2 regions of the Bacillus sp. FG16 genome follow, and region 1 is predicted to be linked to the other one. Evidence: riboswitches for the same ligand, from Rfam matches in the RefSeq annotation. Region 1 holds a riboswitch; the other holds the start of a gene.
The links. Region 1 has a riboswitch for S-adenosylmethionine ahead of mtnK (S-methyl-5-thioribose kinase). Riboswitches for the same ligand answer to the same signal wherever they lie in the genome.
Positions count from the first base shown of each region.

Region 2: another riboswitch for S-adenosylmethionine. It lies ahead of ACODS7_RS25385 (peptide ABC transporter substrate-binding protein); the one in region 1 lies ahead of mtnK (S-methyl-5-thioribose kinase).

Region 1 is NZ_JBMDKC010000001.1:182,774-189,895, forward strand. It holds gene ACODS7_RS01100 (pyridoxal phosphate-dependent aminotransferase) at 1-985, opposite strand, end outside; gene ACODS7_RS01105 (carbon-nitrogen family hydrolase) at 1,000-1,863, shown strand; SAM riboswitch class I at 1,935-2,076, shown strand; gene mtnK (S-methyl-5-thioribose kinase) at 2,167-3,348, shown strand; gene mtnA (S-methyl-5-thioribose-1-phosphate isomerase) at 3,345-4,406, shown strand; gene ACODS7_RS01120 (YvrJ family protein) at 4,474-4,635, shown strand; gene ACODS7_RS01125 (3-hydroxybutyrate dehydrogenase) at 4,666-5,442, opposite strand; gene ACODS7_RS01130 (PadR family transcriptional regulator) at 5,639-5,971, shown strand; gene ACODS7_RS01135 (DUF1129 domain-containing protein) at 5,971-6,738, shown strand; gene ACODS7_RS01140 (DUF1129 domain-containing protein) at 6,751-7,122, shown strand, end outside.
Region 2 is NZ_JBMDKC010000095.1:563-18,651, forward strand. It holds gene ACODS7_RS25360 (YusW family protein) at 1-461, opposite strand, end outside; gene ACODS7_RS25365 (helix-turn-helix transcriptional regulator) at 635-1,537, shown strand; gene ACODS7_RS25370 (hypothetical protein) at 1,549-1,740, shown strand; gene ACODS7_RS25375 (hypothetical protein) at 1,727-1,969, shown strand; gene ACODS7_RS25380 (peptide ABC transporter substrate-binding protein) at 2,015-3,655, opposite strand; gene ACODS7_RS25385 (peptide ABC transporter substrate-binding protein) at 4,062-5,702, opposite strand; SAM riboswitch class I at 5,835-5,939, opposite strand; gene ACODS7_RS25390 (aldo/keto reductase) at 6,092-6,925, opposite strand; gene proC (pyrroline-5-carboxylate reductase) at 6,927-7,730, opposite strand; gene pnuC (nicotinamide riboside transporter PnuC) at 7,917-8,567, shown strand; gene ACODS7_RS25405 (GRP family sugar transporter) at 8,636-9,487, opposite strand; gene modB (molybdate ABC transporter permease subunit) at 9,787-10,461, opposite strand; gene modA (molybdate ABC transporter substrate-binding protein) at 10,467-11,273, opposite strand; gene ACODS7_RS25420 (substrate-binding domain-containing protein) at 11,434-12,354, shown strand; gene ACODS7_RS25425 (DUF3948 family protein) at 12,418-12,519, opposite strand; gene ACODS7_RS25430 (LysR family transcriptional regulator) at 12,774-13,640, opposite strand; gene ACODS7_RS25435 (DMT family transporter) at 13,768-14,736, shown strand; gene ACODS7_RS25440 (YrzO family protein) at 14,758-14,898, shown strand; gene ACODS7_RS25445 (DUF3948 family protein) at 14,959-15,054, opposite strand; gene ACODS7_RS25450 (lysophospholipid acyltransferase family protein) at 15,392-15,997, shown strand; gene ACODS7_RS25455 (DUF3948 family protein) at 16,070-16,165, opposite strand; gene ACODS7_RS25460 (LacI family DNA-binding transcriptional regulator) at 16,471-17,448, shown strand; gene ACODS7_RS25465 (PH domain-containing protein) at 17,610-17,939, shown strand; gene ACODS7_RS25470 (YitT family protein) at 18,058-18,089, shown strand, end outside.

The DNA.
Region 1 (7,122 bases):
GCCATGCAAAGAATGATCCTTTTGGAATATCAACATTCCAACCAATGGAATGACAAGCTTCTATAAGGACATTTCTTCGAGATTCGTAACTATTTACAAGGTCTATTACGCAAGACTGTGAACTTAATAGTGCTTCGCGGGCAGCATCTTGAACTGCACCAAAAATACTAACATACATATGATCTTGCAATAGGTTAATGGTTTCAATGACACTTTCATTCCCTACTGCAAAAGCAATACGCCAGCCAGCCATATTGAAAGTTTTCGATAGAGTGTAAATTTCAATTCCTGTATCTTTGGCACCATCTGCTTGCAAGAAACTAACAGGTTTTTGACCATCAAATCCGATAGCGCCGTAAGCGAAATCGTGAACAACTAATATATTATGTTTATTAGCAAAGTGAATGGTTTTATCAAAAAAATCTTTTGATGCAGTAGCACCGGTAGGGTTATTTGGATAGTTTAAAAACATTAACTTTGCTTGCTCAGCGATAGAGTCATCAATTTGTTTATAATCCGGTAAAAAATGATTTTCTGCAATAAGTGGCATGGTTTCAAAGTGTGCCTTTGCTAAGGCAACCCCGGATAAATAATCTGGATAGCCTGGATCCGGAACGAGAATCGTATCACCAGGATTTGTAAAACAAATCGGTAATTCTACTAGTCCAGCCTTTCCGCCAAACAAAATAGCAACTTCAGTTTTTGGGTTTAATTCGACGCCGTATTCACGTTTATAGAATGTAGCTACGGCTTCCTTTAAGCTTTCATGTCCGCGAAATGGCGGATATTTATGATGAATGGTCTTTTCGGCAGCATCTTGTAAAGCTTTTACGATATGCTGCGGTGTTGGTTGATCTGGATTACCTTGACCTAGATTAATAACATCGTGACCAGCTGCAACGACTTTGTTAACTTTTGCAACAAGTGAAGCGAAAAATTGTGTTGGCAATGATGTTACTATCTCAGAAGGTTGAAATAATTTCATACTTTCCACCTCTTTTGAAAGTTGTTACAATTCTAGTGACAAATGATATAATCTTTCCAGTATTTTGTAAAGAGAAAAATAAGAATGGGGCTGAAAAAATGAAAGTCGCATGTATTCAAATGGATATTGTTTTTGGAGATGTAGAAAAAAATATTGAGAATGCTAAAAATAAAATAAGCGAAGCTATGAAGGAAAGGCCAGATGTTATCGTCTTACCAGAGTTATGGACAACAGGATATGATTTAACGAGACTTTCTGAAATTGCAGATAGGGATGGAGTGGAAACGAAAGAAAAGTTAATAGAATGGGCGAAGCAATATGATGTACATATTGTTGGTGGGTCCATAGCAAAGCAAACGGAGCAAGGCGTTACAAATACGATGTATGTTGTAAATAATGAAGGACAGCTAGTCAACGAATATAGTAAAGTACATTTATTTCAGCTTATGGATGAACATAAATATTTAATAGCTGGTAATAGTACGGGCGAATTTAAGCTAGATGATGTTGAATGTGCTGGAACAATTTGTTATGATATTCGTTTTCCAGAGTGGATGCGTGTCCATACTGCTAAAGGGGCAAAAGTATTATTTGTTGTAGCAGAATGGCCATTAGTTCGTTTAGCACATTGGCGTTTGCTATTGCAAGCAAGAGCGGTTGAAAATCAGTGTTATGTTGTTGCGTGTAATAGAGCAGGAAAGGATCCAAATAATGTATTTGCGGGTCATTCTTTAATTGTGGACCCTTGGGGTGAAGTTGTAGTAGAGGCGAATGAAGAGGAATCAATTTTATTTGGAGAGCTTGAATTCGAGAAAATTAAAGAAGTACGTAAAGGAATTCCAGTTTTTGCGGATCGCCGTCCAGAATTATACAAATAAAATGTTGACAAGTGATTTTTATTCTTGGTATAGTCTTCAACATAAAGTTAAAAATTCAAAAAATTATACAACTCTTATCAAGAGCAGGTGGAGGGATTTGGCCCGATGAAGCCCAGCAACCGACCGTAATACCATTGTGAAATGGGGCGTTTATTACGCCAAAAGGCACGGTGCTAATTCCAGCAGAAAGTAAAACTTTCTGGCAGATAAGAGGGGAGAAGATAAACTTCAAACCTCTTTCTTAGTGGAAAGAGGTTTTTCTATGTTAGAAAAACCTCTGAATTTAAAAAGGGGGAGAAGACGATGGGATATTATTCATTAACAGAAATAACAGCTGTACAATATGCGAAAGATCATGGCTATTTTGAAGCGAAGGCAAATGTCGTTTGTCATGAAATTGGAGACGGAAACTTAAATTACGTGTTCAAATTAGATGATGGAGAGAAATCAATTATAATAAAACAAGCACTGCCTTATGCGAAAGTAGTTGGTGAAAGCTGGCCATTGTCTATAAAAAGAGCAACGATTGAAAGCAAGGCACTGCAAATTTTTGCGCAGTATGTACCGGATTATGTTCCAGTAGTGTACAGTCATGATGAAGAGTTAGCGATAACGGTAATAGAAGACTTATCAAGACTAACAATTACAAGAAAAGGATTAATAGACGGAGAAGAATATCCGCTTTTATCCCAGCATATCGGCCGTTTTCTAGCACATGTTTTATTTTATACTTCAGATTTTGGTTTACAGTCAGAAGAGAAGAGGGTACTAGAAGGTACCTTTGTAAATCCGGACCTTTGTAAAATTACAGAGGATTTAGTGTTTACAGATCCGTTTGGACATTATGATACAAATGATTATGAGCCAGATTTACAGCTCGTGGTTGATGAACTTTGGAGTGATAAAACTTTAAAACTAAAAGTAGCACAATATAAATATAAGTTCTTAACAAGAAAAGAAACTCTTATTCATGGTGATTTACATACTGGTAGTATTTTTTCGTCACCTTCTGAAACGAAAGTGATTGATCCAGAATTTGCGACATATGGCCCATTTGGATTTGACATAGGTCAATTTATTGCAAATCTATTATTAAATGCTTTATCTAGAGAAGAAGAAAAAAGAAGTGTACTATTTTTCCATATAGAAAAGACGTGGAGTTATTTTGTAGAGACTTTTACAAAGTTATGGATTGGAGAAGGTGTAGAAGCATATACGAAAGAAAAGCAATGGTTACCAATTATTTTGCAAAATATCTTTACTGATGCAGTTGGATTTGCCGGATGTGAACTAATTCGTAGAACAATTGGTTTAGCTCATGTAGCAGATTTAGATGAAATAGAAAATAAAGAAACAAGAATTCAAGCTAAGAAGCAAGCGCTATCCTTAGGTAAAGAACTAATAAAATATGAATCTAAAAGTGCTGATATTCAACTGTTTCGAACATTATTTCAACAGACAGTTTCAGGGGGCGTAAAAGCGTGAGTACAATTGTTACTGTTCCGAGATCTGTAAGCTGGAAAGGTGATGCAATTGCGGTATTAAATCAAACAAAATTGCCGCATAGCACAGAATACAAAACATTGACGACTATTGAAGAGGTTTGGAAAAGCATCGTAATGTTAGAAGTACGAGGAGCGCCTGCAATTGGAATTGTAGCTGCATTTGGCTTGGCGCTTGCATCAAAAAAATATAACACTGTACATATTGAAGAATTTCAAAAGAAGTTTAATAGAGATTGTAATTATTTAGGAACGTCACGCCCGACAGCAGTAAATTTATTTTGGGCAATTGATCGTATGAGAGAATCTATTCGAGAGATTATTACAATAAAAGAAGCACAAAAAACATTAGAAGAAGAAGCGCTTCGCATTCAGCAGGAAGATGAAGAGGTGTGCCGAAATATTGGGGAATATGCGTTAACATGTTTTAAAGATGGCGATAATATTTTAACAATCTGTAACGCTGGAAGTATCGCAACTGCCAGATATGGAACTGCATTAGCTCCCTTTTATATTGGAAAAGAGAAAGGTGTGCGTTTACATGCATATGCGTGTGAAACGAGACCAGTTTTACAAGGTGGTCGCTTAACGACCTGGGAATTGAAGCAAGCAAATATTGATGTGACCCTTATTACAGATAATACTGCAGCTCATGCTATTCAAACGAAAGAAATAAATGCAATTATTGTAGGGGCGGATCGAATTGTCGCAAATGGAGATACGGCAAATAAAATAGGGACAATGAATTTAGCTATTTTAGCAAAGCACTTTGATATCCCATTTTATGTTGCTGCGCCACTGTCAACATTTGATGTTAGGAAAGAAACTGGAGCCGAAATAATTATTGAAGAAAGAGATGAAACAGAAGTTACGAAAATCTTTGGAAAACAAGTAGCACCAATCGGAACGAATGTTTATAACCCTGCATTTGACGTAACACCGAACGAATTAATTACAGGAATTATTACTGAGAAAGGTATTATAAGCGGGGATTATAAACGAGAAATTGCATCATTATTTGAAAAACAGGCTAATACATAATAGCTTGTTTTTTTATGCCTAAATGCATTGTTTTCTCTTACTTATATAATGAAAGGAGGAGAAGAGGATGGAAGAGTGGATCAAGATGATAGGTAATGTAGGGTTTCCAATTGTTGTAACATTATATTTACTCCACCGTATTGAAAGTAAATTAGAGGGGGTAATTGTTGCAATTGAGAAGCTCCCGCGGCAATTACTAAAGTACGAAGATCCTCGCGATAAAAAATAAAGTTTGCTCTTCTTGAGCAAACTTTATTTTTTATTGAGCAGTATAGCCACCATCGATAACGACAGCTTGACCAGTTATACCTTTAGCTTTTTCACTCGCTAAAAACATAGCATAATCAGCGATTTCTTGTACTTGTAATAAGCGCTTTTGTGGGACGAGTGGATAAATAACATCTTCTAAAACATTTTCAAGTGGTACATTTCGTGTAGTAGCTAAGTCTTGTAGTTGATTACGTACAAGAGGGGTATCGACATAACCAGGGCAAAGGGCATTAACAGTAATACCATGCGTAGCACCTTCTAAAGCGGCAACTTTTGTTAATCCAATTACGCCATGTTTTGCACTATTGTAGGCAGCTTTTCCAGCAAACCCGACAAGGCCGTTAATAGAAGCGACATTAATAATACGACCATATTTTTGTTGTTTCATAATCGGAAAGGCATGCTTAATTGCGATAAACGGAGCAATTTGCATAATTTGAATTAGTAGCTCAAACTTTTCAGTTGGAAAGTCTTCAATGGGTGAAACGTGTTGCATTCCTGCGTTGTTAATTAATATATCTAATGAACCGAAATGACTAACTGTTTGAGAAATTGATGCTGTAATTTCCTCTTCAGATGTAACGTCACATTTTAAACCGGTAGCTTGAAAACCTTCATTTTGTAATTGTTCAGCAGCTTCTTTCGCACGTTCTTCAAGACGATCAGTAATCACAACTTTTGCACCTTCTTTTGCAAAAGCACTTCCCATTTCATATCCAATACCACTCGCAGCACCTGTTAAAAAGACAACTCGATTTGTAACCATGATGAAAAACATCCCTTCATAATAAAGTTTTCATAGTGCTCTATTTAGAGAGGTTATAATGAAATTCCTGCAAACATTTGGAAAAAATATCGTTAGCTATCTTGTTTTGCAAAATAGTCTTTGCTATACTATTTTGTAAAGCAAGATACTTACGCTTATCTATCTTGTAAAACAAGATAGTAGGAGGATTTGAATTATGTCGACAAGTCAAATGTTGAAAGGGATTTTAGAAGGATGCTTACTTGCTATTATTTCTGAAGGCGAAATATACGGTTATGAAATGAGTGAAAAGCTAGCAAAGTATGGTTTTACAATGGCGAGTGAGGGAAGTATTTATCCGTTATTAATACGAATGCAAAAAGAAGGACTAATAACAAGCGTAATGAAGGAATCGCCATCTGGTCCAAAGAGAAAATATTATACATTAACAGAAAAAGGCGAGGAAGCACTTGATGAATTTATGGATCGCTGGGAAGCGATGCAAAGTAGTGTAGAACGTCTACTTGAAGGGAAGGGAAGGAGAAAATAATGTTATCAAGTGAAGCTCGAAAGTTTTTGTTAGATATGAGATTATTTTTGACGGCAAAGAGTGTGAAAGAAAGTGATATTGAAAACTTTTTAGAAGATGCAGAATTGCATTTAATAGAAGGTGAGAGTGAGGGGAAGCGTGTAGAAGATATTTTCGGAAGCTCACCGAAAGAATATGCAAATGAAATTGTAAAAGTGATGGAAAGAGATAGACAGGAAACGTGGAAGCAAATTGGTTTTACAGTAATGAATATCGTATCGTTTTGGATTATTGCTTCTATCTTAATAGTGAATAATGGAATGTTACAGATTTCACTTATGCAGTGTATCGGTTACAGTTTTTCATTGATTTTAGTTGTTATGGGTCCTAATTTTCTACTTCGCAAAATGGCCTTCGTCACAAGCTTTACAAAAACATGGTTTTCCATGTGGTCTTTAGTTATGATTGCTCCATTGTTTTTATTAGGAGCTGTTACGATATTAGATGTGATATATCCTACAAAAATGCTCACATTCACCGAAGTCCAAAGTTATATATTAGCTGGTGGGATTTTTATCATCACAGTAGCTATAAATATATATTTTGAAGGATGGTTTAAAAACTTATATTTAATCATTCCACTTTCTATTATGTTACTGTTTAAAACATTTACATCGGAAGATCTTATGCCAATGCTATTTCAAATTATATGTTTATACGGAAGTTTGTTTATTTTGATTTTCCTTGAAATTATGATGAAGACGAATAGAAGAGAAATGGTTAAATAAAGGGGGATTATCATGAAGATTTCTAAAGAAGGAGAAAAGTTTTTAATTGATACGAAAGTATATTTAATAACTAAGGGAATTAAAGAAGAAGATGTGGATGCTTTTCTAGAAGATGCAGAGCTTCATTTAATAGAAGGTGAAAAAAAGGGGAAGACGGTAAGGGACATATTTGGTGACTCACCAAAAGAGTATGCGGAAGAGTTAGCTAAAGAGATGGAGAAGGATAAAGGTGGGAGTATAAAAAGTATCTTAGGAATGATAATTGGGATAGGCGGATATTGGTTACTTACAAATATTTTATTTGGAAGTCCGGATCAACAATTTACGTTAACGAATGTACAGTTAATCGGTTATCCTATCGTTTTAATCATTACGATTATCGGA
Region 2 (18,089 bases), on a different contig from region 1:
ATTTCTCTTTTGTATTCTTTTTTCGTTCCATCAGAGAAGACAACTTCTAAATCGAATTTTTGGTAGTCTTTATCAAGTTTGAACACGTTCGCTACTTGATCGATTACTTCTTGGTCAGGAGTATCTTTATCAAATTTTAATTCTTGTAGAAGTGGGCTTAATTTTGTGATAGCCTCATCTCCTGTTAATTTTACATCTGCTTTATGATCTTCAATTTTTGCTTCCATTTTTTTATCAGCTGCTACATTTTTATAGTCTGCTTCGTAGTCTTTCTTAGTATCTTGGTAGTCTGCCTTTAAATCGAATTCATTGAAATTTAGTTTTAAATCAGCAGGGGCTTCATTCTTTGCCTCTTCTGTAGTCTTTTTATTAGAAGTCGTGTCTTCCTTTGCAGGAGCTTTACATCCTGTTAATGCAGGTACTAGCATAAGAGCTAATAAAACTGATAGTAAAATTCTCATTATAAATTCCTCCTTATGTAAATTTGTTCTATACAAGTTTTTCCTAAAATCATGTAATTATGTATGTGTTGAAAATAAAATTTTGACTTGTAGCTTCAAGGATTAATCCGCAATTTAAATCAAAACTGATTTGTATGTATATGGTAAATTGAAGTTGTGAGGGAGGGACTAAAATGCATGAAGAATATAAAGAGATAATAAAAAAATCAATTGAATATATAGAGAATCACTTACATGAGGAGCTTACAACAGAAAGAGTGGCATCTCGCAGTGCGGTATCGATGTACCATTTTCATCGTATTTTTCAAAGGTATATTGGGATGAGTGTAACGGATTATATTCGAAAGAGAAGATTAACTCATGCTGCACAGGCTTTAGTATCGACTGAAAGACCTGTTATTGATATTGCAATGCAATATGGTTTTTCCTCACAAGAGGCCTTTACGAGAGCTTTTAAAAGAATGTTTCAATTGCCACCAAAGAAATATCGAAAGTACTTCCAGTCATTTTATATAGAAAGAGGAGAGGGTGTTTCAATGCAAAAAGGTATACCGAAAGGATGGATCTTAAGTGGAAGTCATCCTGCTGAATATGAGATGGGTTTAGATTATGAAGTTGTCCATCAAGGGAAAGTATCTGCATACATAAAAGCAAAAGAGAATGTTACGCACGGAGGATTTTCAACATTAATGCAAATGTTCCGAGCAGATAAATATGTAGGGAAGAGATTACGTTTTACAGCGTTTGTTAAGAGTGAAAGCGTAAGAGATTGGGCAGGATTGTGGATGCGAGTAGATGGAAAAGATACAGAACCGCTCGCTATGGATAATATGCAAAATCGCCCCATTAAAAATACGAATAACTGGCAATCGTACTCGGTTGTATTAGATATAAAAGAAGGAGCGCTTGGTATTGCATTTGGTGTTTTATTATCAGGAGAAGGTTGTGTGTGGCTAGATAGTATTCGATTTGATGAAGTGGATGGAAAAATTCCTTCAACAGATTTGGCTGAAAACTTTTATGAAACACTCCTAGAAGAGCCGGTAAATCTGCAATTTGAAGAGATAGAAAAGTAAGGAGAAAAGATATGTTCAAATATGTAAAACTCATAAGCATTAGTTTAGTAGTATCTTCTTGTATTATGGGGATTAACTATTTGATTAGCTATCTTTGGTCAGGGCATATACCTTCTTTGACGTGGAGAACATATTTGATGTTTGTGTTTATATTTATGATGAGTTTTGGTTCAATGCAAAAAGAGAGCTATGAAGAGAATTGATAATCTTTTTGTTTGCCTTCTTATTATTGATACGCAAATATTTATCACTAGATTAGGGGGATTTCCCGTAACAGACGGTTATCATACAATAATATTTGGTGAAGTTGATTGGGAGAGAAATATTATTGTATTATTACTTATTGTACTAGTTACAAAATGGGTAGCAGGAATTACCATAGGTATAAAAGGGATGGTAAAGAGAAGTAATTCTATAATTAAAGAAGCATAAAATAAAAAGGTATCCTTCAATTGGATACCTTTTTATTATTACTTATTATTTTGCAACTTCTGTCCACTTGTAGTTAAATTCACCGCCGAAGTCAGTTGTTACAAGTCCTTTAATGAAAGAGCGTTGTAAGTAAGAACGACCTTGTTGGTATAAAGGAGCGACAGCGCCGTCTTGTAATAGAATTTTTTCAGCCTGCTTCATTGCTTCAAAGCATGCTTTTTCATCGCCAGCTAAATCTGTTTTCACTTTATGAATGAGCTCATCGTACTCTTTGTTAGAGTATTTATCGAAGTTATAAGCACTATCTGTTGTAAATAAATCTAAGAATGTAATTGGATCAGCGAAGTCAGGGCCCCAGCCATCAATACCAATTTCATAGTCACCACTTAACAGTAGTTTTAACTGCTGTTTACGTGGTTGTGGTTTTAAATTCACTGTTAATCCATCTAAGTTCTTTTCTAGTTCACCTTTTAAATATTCACCAGTCTTTTTAGCTAAAGCATTATCACTTGTTAAGAGTTCAATTGTTACTTTGTCAGTACCAAGTTCTTGCTTCGCTTTTTTCCAGTTTTCTTTCGCTGTTTTCACATCATCTTTCACTAGATTTCCATTTTCTTTACGGAAGTCGTTGCCATCAGGACTTTTTGCAAATTTCGCAGGAACCATTCCTTCAGCTGGAACAGCACCGTTATTTAAAATTGTTTCTACGTATGCTTTCTTATTCATTGCTCCGTTAATAGCAAGGCGTGCATGTTGATTTTTTAATGTTTCATTTTTTTGATTTAGTCGTAAAAATTGAATGCCAACTTCAGCGCGTTCTTTGAAGTTTGGATCGCCCTTATATTTATCAACAAACTCCGCAGTTAAAGCAACGCGATCAATTTGTCCTGAATCATATAAGTTAACTTCTGTAGACTTATCTTTAACGACATTGAAGTTGATTTCTTCTAATTTTACAGTTTTAGCATCCCAATAGTTAGGATTCTTCTTCAATTGGAAGCTTTGCTCATGTTTCCAGTTATCTAATGTGAAAGCACCGTTGTAAATTAAATGATTTGTTTCTAAACCGTATTTATCGCCTTGAGACTTTAAGTAATCTTCATTAATTGGTAAGAATGTTGAGAATGTCGTTAAGCTTAAGAAGTAAGGAACAGGACGGTCTAGTTGTACTTCTAAAGTTTTGTCATCAACAGCTTTAATACCTAATTGATCAACCGGTAATTGTTTTTGGTTTATTTGTTTCGCATTCTTTATATCGAAGAATAAGAATGCATATTCAGCTGCTGTATCAGGATTTACGGCACGTTGCCAAGCGAAGACGAAGTCCTTTGCTGTAACAGGAGTACCGTTTGACCATTTTGAATCACGCAGATGGAATGTATATTTTGTTTTATCGGGACTAATGTCGACCGACTCAGCAACACCAGGAATCGGTTTATTATCTTCTCCCATTGCATATAAACCTTCAAAAACATTTCGCATTACATTCATGGATTCCCCATCCGTTGCTTTTGCAACATCCATTGTTGGAATTTCTGAAGCGAATGATAAGTTAATTGCCTGTTTATCAGGTACTTTATCGTTTGCTTTCGCTCCGCTTGCATTATCTTTATTTCCCCCACAAGCAGTTAGTAATAGACTTGCCCCTAAAACAGATGCAACAACAGGTACAACTTTTTTCTTCATTGTTCGTTCCTCCCTAAATGTGTTGTTCGTAACGTCATAATGTCCATGTCTTGAAGTAGAGCTATAGAAGGAGATAAAACCTATTATAAATATTTGTTTATAGGTAATCAGGTGTTCTATATGTATATACATGTTGAGCTATAATCTATCGTTATATGTTTCAACGTAGTAGACATTATATTTTGATGGTGAAATATTTTGTTTCTTTGATTATTTAGAATATTAACACTGGAAAGAACTATATGTCAATAATAAAAATAGAATGTTAATTTCTTGGAATAATATATTAAAAAAGTAGATTCTCTTGTGTGAGAGAACCTACTTTTAATATATTTTGCTAAAAAAACAATTGGTGAGGGCTAATAATAAGTGGGGATGAAGAACCCCCACTTATTACGGTTTTACTTTATTTTTCAATTTTTGCCCACTTGAAGTTTAATTGACCTGCAAAGTCTACTTGTACAATTCCTTTCACATAAGAACGTTCTAAATAAGATTCGCCTTTTTGGTAAAGAGGAGCGATAACAGTGTCTTTAAATAATATTTTCTCGGATTCTAGTAATGCTTCCCAGCGAGCTTTTTCATCACCAGCTAAAGTTGTTTTCACTTTTGCTATTGTTTCATCGAATTCCTTACTAGAGTAATGATCTAAGTTATAAGGGTTATTCGTTGTAAATAGCTCAAGGAATGTAATTGGATCCGCAAAGTCAGGGCTCCAGCCATCAATTCCGATTTCGTAGTCACCTTTTAATAAAAGCGAAACTTGTTGCTTACGCGGTTGCGGTTTTATATTTACTGTTAAGCCATCTAAATTCTTTTCTAGTTGTCCTTTTAAGAATTCACCAGTTTTCTTATCAAGGTCAGCATCACTCGTTAATAATTCTAATGTTATCTTTTCAGAACCAAGCTCTTGTTTAGCTTTTTCCCATAACTTTTGTGCGGATTTTGTATCAACTTTTGTTAAATCGCCGTTTGCAGTACGGAATTCTTTTCCTTCAGGTCCTTTTGCAAAGTTTTTTGGAACGAGACCAAATGTTGGTGTAGAGCCATCATTTAATAACGTATTTACAAAGGATTTTCTATCAATTGTTTGATCAATTGCTTGGCGTGCAGAAACGTTTTGAAGTACTTTGTTTTGTTGATTCATACGTAAAAATTGTACGCCTACGTTTGGACGTTCTTTAAAGTTGGCATCTTTTTTATATTTATCAACGAAGTCAGATGTTAGTTTTATACGGTCTAATTGTTTTGACTCGAATAAATTTACTTCTGTTGATTTTTCTTTTACGACGTTAAAATTGATTTCTTCTAGTTTGACAGTATCTTTATCCCAATAGGTAGGGTTCTTCTTAAATTTAAAGCTTTGTTCGTGCTTCCAATCGCTTAGTGTAAAAGCTCCATTGTACAAGATTGTATTATCTTCTAAAGCGTACTTATCACCTTGTGCTTTAAAGAATTCCTCGTTAATTGGTAGAAATGTTGGGAACGCTGTTAAGCTAATAAAATACGGAACAGGACGTTCCAATTCTACCTCAAACGTATGGTCATCAACTGCTTTTACACCAAGTTGGTCGGCTGGAAGTTCTTTATTGTTAATTTTTGTTGCATTTTTAATATCAAAGAATAGAAATGCGTATTCAGAGGCTGTTGCTGGATCTACGGCTCTCTGCCAAGCGAACACAAAATCTTTCGCTGTAACAGGAGTGCCGTTTGACCATTTTGAATCTCGCAGGTGGAATGTGTATTTCGTTTTATCGCCACTTACTTCATGAGATTTTGCAACGCCAGGGACAGGTTTGTTACCTTCACCAAGATTATACAAACCTTCAAATACGTTTCTCATTACTTGACCAGAATCAGTATCTGTAGCACGGGCCGTATCCATTGTTCGTATTTCAGTAGGTGAAGATAAATTTAAAACCTGTTTACTAGGTGCCTCGTCTTTTGCATTTGCTCCGCTTGCTTCGTTTTTATAACTACCGCAACCAGTTAATAAAATACTTACTCCTACAACTGATGCAATACCGGGTACAAACTTCTTTTTCATTTGATTTTCCTCCTAAATAATTAAGTTTGGATGATGATGAGGGAAATGAAAAATAAAAAATCCCTCTTTTCATATTGAGAAAGAGGGATTTTTACGTACAAGTTATGCACCCGTATATAAACGAAGTCCCTCATTCTATCTTTCAAGCATAAAGCTTGCAGGAAGTGGCACAGTATTCAAAATGAACCTGCTGCCGAGGTTTCAAAGGGCCAGTCCCTCCACCTCTCTTGATACAATGAGTAAACGAATAAATTTTATTAATTTTTGTGTTTCTTTGATAATTCAAAATCTTACACCTTGAACAATGAAGTGTCAACCAAATGAAATATAGTTTAAATTTTCAGTTTTCTTAAATAAAAAAACCACTGCATATGGCAGTGGTTTTTCGCTTAGAAGTTAAAGTTATCTGGATCTGGACCAACGCGACGATCTTCATTTAAAGCTTGAATTGCTTTCATATCATCAGCACTTAATTCAAAGTCGAAGATGTTTGCATTTTCAATAATGCGATGTTCTTTAATTGATTTAGGGATTGTTACAACTTCGTTTTGTAAATCCCAGCGTAAAATAATTTGCGCAGTTGATTTATTATATTTTGTCGCAATTTCTTGTAACGTTGGATTATCTAGTAGTTGTCCTTGCATTAATGGTGACCAAGCTTCAAGCTGGATGTTATGTTCTTTACAGAATGCATGTAACTCTTCTTGTGCTAAACGTGGGTGGTATTCCACTTGGTTGACCATTGGCTTAATTTCAGCAATTTCAAATACGTCTTGTAAGTGGTGAATGTGGAAATTACTCACACCGATAGCGCGAACACGGCCATCTTTATAAAGTTTTTCTAATGCTTTCCATGATTCAGTATATTTCCCTTTTACAGGCCAATGTACTAAATATAAGTCTAAATATTCTAGACCTAATTTCTCTAATGTAGTTTCAAATGCTTGAAGTGTTGTTTCATATCCTTGATCGCTATTCCATACTTTTGAGGTAATAAATAATTCTTCACGTGAAACACCTGATTCACGAATCGCTTGTCCAACGCCCTCTTCATTTTGATAGATTGCTGCAGTATCGATGCTGCGGTAGCCATTTTTAATTGCTGCTTTTACAGAATCAATTACTTCTGAACCATCTTCTACTTTAAAAACACCTAAACCAAACCAAGGCATTTTTACACCGTTATGTAATGTTGTATAGTCTTTTAAACTTGTTAAAATCATATTATTTCCCCCTAGCTTTTTTGTTTGTTGCTTCTACTGCTTTTTGAATTGCCTCTGAAAAATTATATTCGTATAAAGTTTTGAGACCCTCAGCTGTGGAACCACCTGGCGTTGTTACTTGTTCGCGGAGGTTAGCTGGATCTTGCGTTTGTTCGAGCATAGAAGCAGAGCCAGAAATTATTTGAATGACAAGATGTTTTGCGGTTTCTTCATCGACTCCATAACTTTTTGTTGCTTCAATTAAGCTTTCAGCAAAGTAATAAAGGAAGGCTGGTGCACTTCCAGTAACTGCAGTAAGCTGATGGACTTCTTCCTCAGTACAAAGTTGCGAAGTACCAATACCTCTTAAAAGCAGTTGCAGGGTTTCTTGATGCATCTCGTTTACTGATTGTCCCATTGTATATAAGGAGATAGACTTTCCAATTTCAGCAGCTGTATTAGGCATAATCCAAGCAACAGGCGTGCCTTTTGGGAGTCTAGCTTCTAAATAAGATGGTCCAATGCCAGCTGCTACTGTTACGACAAGTTGATTTGATATTAACGGAGATAGCTCAGCTAATAACTCTTCATGAGCAGAAGGTGGCATTGCTAAAACAACCGTATCGACAGATGTAATATGCTGCTTCCAATCCGTTGTAATAGACACATTATATCGCCTTTGTAATTGTTCTAACTTTTCTACGTTGCTTCGGTTAGAGATGATAATTTCTTCGATGTACTCTTTGCTTGTTTTAAGTAATCCGGAAAATATAGCTTCTGCCATACGACCAGCACCAATAAATAAAATTCGATGTTTGTTAGGCATATCCTTTATTCCTTTCTAGTAGAGATATGTTATAAAAACGATATCATCTTTAAGAGAATTTTGTAAAAAGAAAAGACTTACCGTAGATGGAATGGATAATGAGAAGGCGGAAATTCATGGTAAAGGAAAGGGCTATTCCTTATACTGGTGATAGGGAATTTATTACACATCTGGGGAGAGATAAATATGGTTAGAAGTCCACTTTTTTTACTTGTTTCTAGTATTATTTGTGTATTAGTTGGATTGTATATTCAATCGAGTTATATTGAAATTTTTGCATCAATTATGGGGATCATTAATGTTTGGTTATTAGCGAGAGAAAAAGTATCCAACTTTTTATTTGGCATGATTACTGTTGCGGTATTTCTATACATTTTTATTACACAAGGTTTATATGCAATGGCAGTATTAGCTGCTTTTCAATTTATCTTTAATGTATATGGTTGGTATTATTGGATTGCACGAAGTGGGGAGGGAGAGGTAAAAGCAACAGTTCGTTTAGATTTGAAAGGGTGGACTTTTTATATAAGTTTTATTTTAGTTGCTTGGATTGGTTGGGGTTATTATCAAGTCCGTTATTTAGAGTCAACAAGTCCATATTTAGACGCTTTAAATGCTGTATTGGGACTAGTGGCTCAATTTATGTTAAGTCGAAAAATATTAGAAAACTGGCATTTATGGATTTTATATAATGTAGTTAGCGTTGTAATTTATATTTCTACTGGTTTATACGTCATGCTAATATTAGCTGTTATTAATCTCTTTATATGTGTAGCTGGTTTGCTAGAGTGGAAGAGTAATTATAAGGGGCAAGAACATACAAATAATTATATCTAGAAAAAAATTAGAATTAAAAAACCCCCTGAAGCATATATGCTTCAGGGGGTTACTAATAGAATATAAGATTATGCTTTTGTCATACCAAGTAATACAGCGCCGCCGATAATTAAAACACTACCTAGTGCAATAAAGATCAATTGACGTTTTGTTTTCTTTTCACCTAAGAAGACAATTGCGCCGAATGTTGAGATAACGATTCCAGTTTGAGATAATGGGAAGCTTGTTGCTACTCCAACACGTGGTAATGAAAGAAGTAAGAATAAGTTTCCAGTTCCCCATAGTAAACCAGATAAAGCATTACGGATTGCATATTTGTTAAATGGTTTATGTTTAGACGTCAGTACAACCGCACCAACAAACATACCAACTGCTTGTGGTAAAATAGCAGACCAACCGTCGATATTATACCAACGAATAATAATTACATATACAAGATAGCCGAAAGTAGAAACAATTAAAGTAAGAAGACCTTTTTTCAATTGTCCTGGTGGCTGAGCATTTTCTTTATCATCTAATGATGTGAATACAACACCAACTACGATTAATAGGATTGCAATCGTTCCCAGAATGATCGTTGTAGTAGTAGTCCACTCACGGAAAGCGATAACCCCAAAGATAGAAGTTGCAACAAGTTGCATGCCAGTAGAAATCGTTACAGTAGTTGAAACACCTAGTTTTTCAACTGTTTTTAATTGGTTTACTTGTCCTAAAGCCCAGAATAAACCTGAAATAAAACCAACAATTAAGACTGTCATTGTTAAAGCTGGTTGAGTAAATACATACATGATTGTTGCGAAGAATAGAGCACCGATTGTCATACCTACCGTTTGGCTATATGCACCACCGCCCATTTTTACGCTTACTAATAAGATGTTTCCCCATGCAATTGCAGGAAGAAGCGCTAATAAAATGTCCATTACAAGACTCCCTTCGGTTTTCTATACCAATATAATTACATATCGTTCTAACGATCGGTAATGCCCCACTAATAGAGTAGAAGATTACCGATCGCTAAAACAGGATGAAGAACTTACGATATAAATGCGTTTTCATTTCTTCATTTTTTGAAACACCTCCATATAATAACAGGAAATTGCCTATTTTAGAAAGTGAATTCAAATAAAATGTATATTTTAATAAAAGGTAAAATTCAGTTATTTCCCGATGGTATATTTTATTTCCTAAGAAATAAAGAAGCAGCTTCAAAAAAGCTGCTTTAAGAATTACTAATTCTTTTATTAATAAGCTGAATGCATAGGAGAAATGCGAGTGACATACTAATAGTGATAATCACAAGTGTCCAGGCGAGTTGCATATTACTTGCGTCAATGGCCATGTAAATTGCAGTTGGGATTGTCTGTGTTTTACCAGGAATATTCCCGGCAAACATGAGTGTAGCACCAAACTCACCGAGCGCGCGGACAAAGCTCAAAATCATCCCGCTTAGTAAGGCAGGAAATGCGAGCGGAAGTGTAACGTGCAGAAAAACTTGATATTCACTTGCGCCAAGGTCACGAGCACTTTCTTCAATTTGTACATTTGCGATAGAAAATCCCGTTTTTGCTGATTGGTACATAAGCGGAAATGCAACAACTGTAGAAGCGATAATCGCAGCAGTAGATGTGAACATAATAGACTGCTGAAATAATGATTCGATCCACTTTCCGATCGGGCTGTTGTTTCCAAACATGATAATGAGAAAGAAGCCGATAACAGTTGGTGGAAGTACCATTGGTAATAAAAAAATGGTTTCTAATAGTACTTTATATCGCCATGAGGAGCGAGCTAATACTCGCCCGACAATCGTCCCTAAAATTGTAACGAGAATAGTGGCGCAAGCAGCTACTCTTAAAGATAGAAAGACAGGCGATATAATAGCATCAATGCTCATAGTAATTACGACAGGACTGTAAATCCATATTTCTTAAAGATAGATTGTGCATCTTTTGACTGCAAATACTCATAAACTGAAGTCGCCTCTTTCTTATGTTTAGATTCCTTTATAACACCTAAAGGATAGTGGATTGGCTCATGAGAAGTAGCTGCTGCTGTCTCACCAATCTTTACTTTATCTGAAATGAGAGCATCTGTTTTGTATACGATACCAGCATCGACATTCCCTGTTTCTACATATGTTAACACTTGGCGAACATCTTTTGTAAATACGACTTTATTTTGAACATCATTCCAAAGGTTTTCGTGTGTTAGAGAAGCCTTTGCATATTTTCCAGCAGGTACAGATTCAGGTGTACCAAGTGCAATTTTTTTGATTTTCTCATCTTTTAAATCTTGAAATTTTGTAAGAGAGCTATCTTTAGGGATGACTAGAACTAGTTCATTTCCAAGAAGATTTTTCCCCTCTTTTTCATTAATGAATCCTTTTTTTACAAGGGTTTGGAATTTATCTTCTGCTGCAGAGAAGAATAAATCAGCAGGTGCACCTTGTTCAATTTGTTGTTGAAGTGCTCCAGAAGCACCGAAGTTAAAAGAAAGTTTAATATTTGGTTCTTTTTCTTTATATTGTTTTTCAATTTCTTTTAATGCATCTTGTAAGCTTGCAGCAGCTGAGATAGTAAGTTCAACTGTTTTATCCTCTTTAGCAGCTGACTTTGTATTCTTTTCCCCACTTGTACAAGCAGCACTAAATATAAGAAGGAAAGAAAGTATAAGTGCCCCAATAGAACGTAATGTAAATTTATTCATAAAAAAATCCCCTTTCGTTTTGACATATCTAATTATAACTAATTATAACTAGATATAACTAGTTATAATTGAATATAATTTGAACGATGTAGTTGTTTTTTAATATAGGAGAAATATTCTTTTCTTTGTTACAATGAAGGAAGAAAGTGAGGAATCGTCTATGGATCATCATTCCTACACAACGGAAGAAGTAGCGAAGCGATTAAAAGTATCAAAATTAACTGTATACGACTTAATTAAAAAAGGAGAACTGCCTTCTTATAGAGTTGGTAGACAGATGCGCATTGATGCAGCAGATTTAGATCAATATATAAAACAAATGAAAACAGGAAAGGTACAAGTTACTCCTGTAAAAAACGATGGTAGTAGTATCTTGAACACGTGTATTATTAGTGGTCAAGAACTAACGTTAGATATGTTAGCTAAACGTATAGAAAACCGTTTGCCAAGTTCTAATGTTTTAAGGGCGTATCAAGGTAGCTTAACAAGTTTAGTGAAAATGTATCAAGGAGAAGGAAGTATCGTTAGTTTGCATTTGTTTGATGGTGAAACGGGTACATATAATGTTCCTTATGTAAAACGCATTTTAGTAGGACAGCCATGTATTATGATTAATTTATTGTCCAGAAATGTAGGGTTTTATGTCCAAAAAGGAAATCCGAAGAAAATAAAGACATGGGCCGACATATCCGGATCCACTATAAAGTTTGTAAATCGAGAAAAGGGTTCTGGTATTAGAGTGTTAGTGGATGAACAATTACGAATCCAAAAATTAAATAAAGCTGATATTAGTGGATATGAATGGGAAGAATCGAATCATCTGGGTGTTGCCACGCAAGTTGCAAATGGAAAAGCTGATGTAGGAGTAGGTTCAGAAAAGTTTTCGCAAATTGTAAATGTGGACTTTATTCCAATCATGAAAGAACAGTATGATTTAGTAATTTTGAAGAATAAAGAAAATGAAGAGCTGATTGAAGTCATGAAAGACATTCTGCAATCGGAAGAATTTCATAATGAATTAAATGCAATTGGCGGATATGATATTACGAAAACAGGTCAAATTATATATGAAACAAACTAAAAAGCTGCTTGTCTATAAGACGAGCAGCCTTTTCTATATAAAGGGGTTTGGGGAAACAAAGTGTTAAACAAGACCTTGAGCAAGTGTATAAATGAAAGCCGTAAGAAGAGTAGCTCCACTTGCAAGTCCGATAAAGTCTGATTTGTTGAAAGTAATGTTGTTCATTATAATCTCTCCTTATTTGTTTAATGTAGAAGCAACAGCTTTTGCATCGACAAGTGCGGATAGCACCATGCCCATTGTATTTAAAAATTTATTTGATTTCATATTGTTCATCATGCGTATCCGCTCCTTTTCGAATTGTTGTTGCCCTGCTTATGTCTTAATTATAGGAAATATGTCCACTTGCAACTATCGAATTAGCTTACGAAAGACTTACACTTTTGTAAGAAAAAAAGACATTCATGTAAGAATGTCTTTCACAGCATATTGATATGATGATGTTCTTCAATTGTTTTTAAAAAACTACGCATTGAATTCGTCATATAGCTATCTTTACGGCGTATGAAAACCGTTGAAATACTGCCGTATTTTTCAGGGATTGCATGACAATGTACCTTACCTGCTTTAGAAAGATGATGGACAGCAGACTGTGGTACGAGTGTAATTCCGAGGCCGAGTGCAACGCTGTTTAATATTGTCTCTAATATATTGAATTCCATAATTCTTTTTGGTAGCAAACCTTCGTCTTTCAGCCATCGTTCTAGTTTGGAACGGTATCCACATCCTTGGTTAAAAACGAGTAGAGGCGTTGTTGTAAATTCTTCTATATGAAAAGCTTTATTTTGTGTTACAAGCATTAATTTTTCTGTACTAACATCGTATTGTTCGATTAGTGGATGTTTAATAGGACCTGATATAAAGGCACCATCTAATTGATGATCAAGTACTTCTCTAATCAATTCTTCTGTTAGACCCGCTTGTAATGATAAATCGACATTCGGATAGCTTTTATAGTAAGAAGATAAAATGGTAGGTAATGTACTTACTGTTTCTACTGTACCGATTTTTAATATACCGGAGGGTGTTTCACTATCTAAAAATACTTGTTTTAGTTCGTCGACATCTTGCAAAATTTTATTAACATAAACGAGCATTTTTCTTCCTTCAGCTGTTAAAGTCATGCCTCGTTTATGGCGGTAAAAGAGTGGGGTTTTTAATTCGTTTTCTAGTTGTTTAATACGTGCAGTTACATTTGATTGTACATAATTTAATTCCTTTGCTGCGTTACTTACACTACCCTGGTCGGCAACGCTTTTAAAGATTTGTAAGTCTCTTAATTCCATTTTGTAATCCCCCTTGATGTTAACTATCATTATAAATGATAGTTAACATCATTTTGAATCATTTTACGTGATATATTTTTTCTTTTACAATTCTCTTTGTGCAAATAGAAAGAAACGGGGGATTGCGGTGAGAAGAGGTCAAATGATAATAGGGGCTTTAGCTTGTTTAATTGCGAGTATGTCATGGGGAGCGATGTTTCCAGTTGCTGATCATGCGCTAGAATACATAGATCCATTTTATTTTTCGCTTATTCGCTATGGAGCGGTGGCGATCGTACTGATTGTATTGTTGTTAATGAAAGAAGGAAAACAGGCATTTCGTTTAGAGGGAAGAGGAAAGTTACTCGTCTTTTTTGGAACGATGGCATTTACAGTATATAATGTCCTCATATTTTTAGGGCAAATGTTAATGGGTAAGTCGGGTGTAATGGTAGCTTCCATTATGGAAGCACTTATGCCGATGATTTCTATTTGTATTTTATGGGGATATAAGCATATAAAACCGAAGAAGTATATGATAACGAGTATGGTTATTGCTTTTGTAGGAGCTGTGTTTGTTATTACAAAAGGTGACATGAGTTTCTTTGTAACATTGAAAGATAATATGTTCTCATTAGCATTTATATTTATTGGTGTTGTAGGCTGGGTTATTTATACGATGGGTGGTCAAACATGTAGTGATTGGTCAACATTACGTTATTCTACGTTGACGTGTGTATTCGGTACGACTGTTACAGGAATTATAACGGTAATTATTACGTCGCTTGGATATATTTCAGTTCCGAGTATGGGAACGATTTCTATTGTAAAATATGATTTGTTATTTATGATGACATTGCCAGGTATTGTAGCGCTACTTGCTTGGAACTACGGTGTGAAAATTTTATCATCCATTAATGGGATTTTATTTATTAATTTTGTACCAATTACGACTTTAGCTATTATGATGATGCAAGGGTATCAAATCACAATGTTTGATATTATAGGGACTGTACTTGTTATTGCAGCGCTTATTCGCAATAACGTTTGTCAGAGAAAAGAAGAAAATATAAATAAGAGAGTTTTACAAGAAGAGCAATTACGTCAAGCTGTTTAATAGGCAAATGGAGGATTTCACATGTTAGAAAGTTTATTGTTTTTCTTCGCCGTCGGAGTTGCCTGTGAGCTTGCGGCAATTAATCGAAATGGTCGTAAAAAGATAAAACAACAAGCTGAGCTGATACAGCTTTTAAAAGAATTGAAAGAAAGAAAAAATTAAAAAGACGACCGGGCATAGACGGTCGTCTTTTTCTATATAAAGGGGAAAGGGGACACAAAGTTATACAAGCGTAGCAGCGTAAATGAAAGCAGTAAGAAGAAGAGAGCCGCTAGCTAATCCTAAAAAATCTAATTTGTTAAAAGCAATGTTATTCATAATACATTCTCCTTACTTGTTTAATGTAGAAGCAACAGCTTTTGCATCGAAAAGAGCTGATAATACCATGCCCATTGTATTTAAGAAATTGTTCGTTTTCATTTTGTTCATCATATTGATCCACTCCTTTTCGAATAATTGTTGCCCTGTTTCTGACTTAATTGTATGAAATATAGTAAGAAGTAACTATCGAATTAGCTTACAAGAAAATTACACTTTTGTAAGAATTGAAATTTAACAATTCATCCTTAATTTTATTACCAACTCCTAAAACTTAGTGTTATAATTATTATAAGAATATGATTATACTTCGGATGTTTAGAAAGGAACGAAACAAATGTATAAACCAATTACATTTTTGTTGAAATATATATTTAAAACAGCTGGGAAAGTAGAAGTACAAGGAAGAGAAAAGCTACCAGAAGGTGGACCGTATGTTGTTGCGTGTACACATACAAGTTTTATGGATGTATTAATGTTAGCTACAGGGATGTATCCAACTCAAATTCATTACATGGCAAAAAAAGAGTTATTTGAAGGTAAATTCAAAAATTGGTTCTTTAAAAATGTAAATGCATTCCCTGTAGATCGTGCGAATCCGGGACCAAGTACACTTAAAATACCATCACGTTTATTAAAAGAAGGAAAGGTAGTAGGAATTTTTCCGAGTGGAACGAGATCAGCGGAAGATGTTTCATTAAAAGCGGGTGCTGTGACAATTGCGATGCGTTCTAATGTTCCGTTAGTACCAGCAGCTTATGTTGGTCCATCAAGTGTAAAAGAATTAATAAAGGGGAAAAAGGCACAATTGATTTTTGGAGATCCAATTCAAATTGAGGCTGGAGAACAAATAGATCGAAAAACCGCTATGAAAATGATGACAGATCAATTAAATGAGAAGTTTGAGGAGTTAAAAGAAGCTTTGCAATCAAATCAAAAATAAGAAAAGACGACCGGGCATAGACGGTCGTCTTTTCTATTACTATTTATAATAAAGGGGAAAGGGGACACGAAGTTATACAAGCGTAGCGGCGTAAATAAAAGCAGTAAGAAGAATCGAGCCACTAGCTAGTCCTAAAAAATCTAATTTGTTAAAAGTGATGTTATTCATAATATATTCTCCTTACTTGTTTAATGTAGAAGCAACAGCTTTTGCATCAATAAGAGCGGAAAATACCATGCCCATTGTATTTAAGAAATTGTTTGTTTTCATTTTGTTCATCATATTAATCCGCTCCTTTTCGAATAGTTGTTACCCTGTTTCTGACTTAATTGTATGAAATGTTGCGGAAAGTCACTATCGAATTAGCTTACAGAAAAATTACACTTTTGTAAGAGAAACGAATGAAGGTGTAATGATAAGAAGATTTGACATATGTTCCTGAGATTCATTAAGTTAAAGGTAGAGGTGAGTGTATGGCTAATATTAAAGATATTGCAAAGATGGCGGGAGTTTCAGTTACGACTGTTTCGAGAGTGTTGAATGATCACCCATATGTAAGTGAAGAAAAAAGAAAAGCGGTTATAGAGATAGTTGAGAAATTGAATTACTCGCAAAACGCAAATGCTGTTCATTTATCAAAAGGAAAAACGAATATTGTTGGTGTGATTTTACCGTATATTAATCATCCGTGTTTTGATGCGATGGTGAGCGGAATGATGGAGACTGCGTTAGCGCATAATTACAGGGTGCTACTTTGCCAAACGAATTATAATAAAAAAGAAGAAATGAAAAGTTTACATATGTTAAAAACAAAACAATTGGATGGTCTTATTATTTGTTCACGTGCAAATGATTGGGAAACGATAGAACCGTATGCTTCTTGCGGCGCAATAATTGCTTGTGAAGACAATGATATTTCAAACATCTCAAGTGTATATACGAATCATTCAGCGGCCTTTCAATTAGGAATGGATTATTTGATTGAGAAAGGTTATAAAAAAATTGGTTATTGTACGGGAAGAAAATTAGGGCCGAGTAGTCAAAAGCGTTTTGATGTTTATAAACATCAATTGCAATCTATAGATGAAGAGGTTAATGAAGAATGGATTTTTACAGAATGTTTTACACTAGAAGATGGTGTGAAAGTAGCTCATAAGTTAAAAGAGATGCAGGATCTTCCTGAAGCATTAATAGTAGCAGGCGATGAGGTTGCGATTGGGGTTATGACAGAGGTTGAAAAATTAGGCATTCAAGTTCCTGAGGATTTAGCAATTATTGGCTTTGATAATCAACCTATCTCACAAGTGTTACAACTGACAACTATTGATCAAAATTTAAAGGAGATAGGGAAAACTGCTTTTGAAATGTTGCATAGAAAAGTGAATGACGAGAGTTCTGAACAAGAAAAGCTGGAAATTCCATACGAACTTGTGGAACGCTCTACAGTTTAATTTTAATCCGTTATGTGTATAATCGCATAACGGATTATTTTTTTGAAATATCTTTGACAGGAAACGCGTTTCATACTTTATAAAGGAGTTAAACCGGTTTGTAATAATCCATGGATTCTTTTCAAGTGTTAATGCAATGAATAGAATTTGGAGGAATATGCATGAATGAACTTTTATCGAGTATGAAAAAGTATGTAGATGATGATGAAAAGATTCTGGCTTTTGTGGTAGGGATATTTGAGAAGGATAATTTTATATTATCGTATCAACATGGGGTTTTTGTTGCCACTACTAGACGTCTCCTTTTTTACGGGAAATTTCCGTACTATTCTTCAACATTTAAAGAGTATTCATATTTGCATATAGATAGCATAGATTTTCATCCGTATTTTGAATTTACTTGTAATCATGAAACCATTCGCGCTAAGTATATTCAGAAAGGGAATGTGGAGCAATTTGTCCTTGCAGTTAGAGCAAATATGAATAATTAATCACCCCTCTGTTTAAACATAATATTTCAATTTTTAACAGGGAAAATGCGGAATAAAAACCACTTCTAAACCTCTAGGAGATAGTGATACAATGTCAAATGGGGGGAGGGTATGAACTATGGTTAATCAACGTATAAAGGAAATAACACT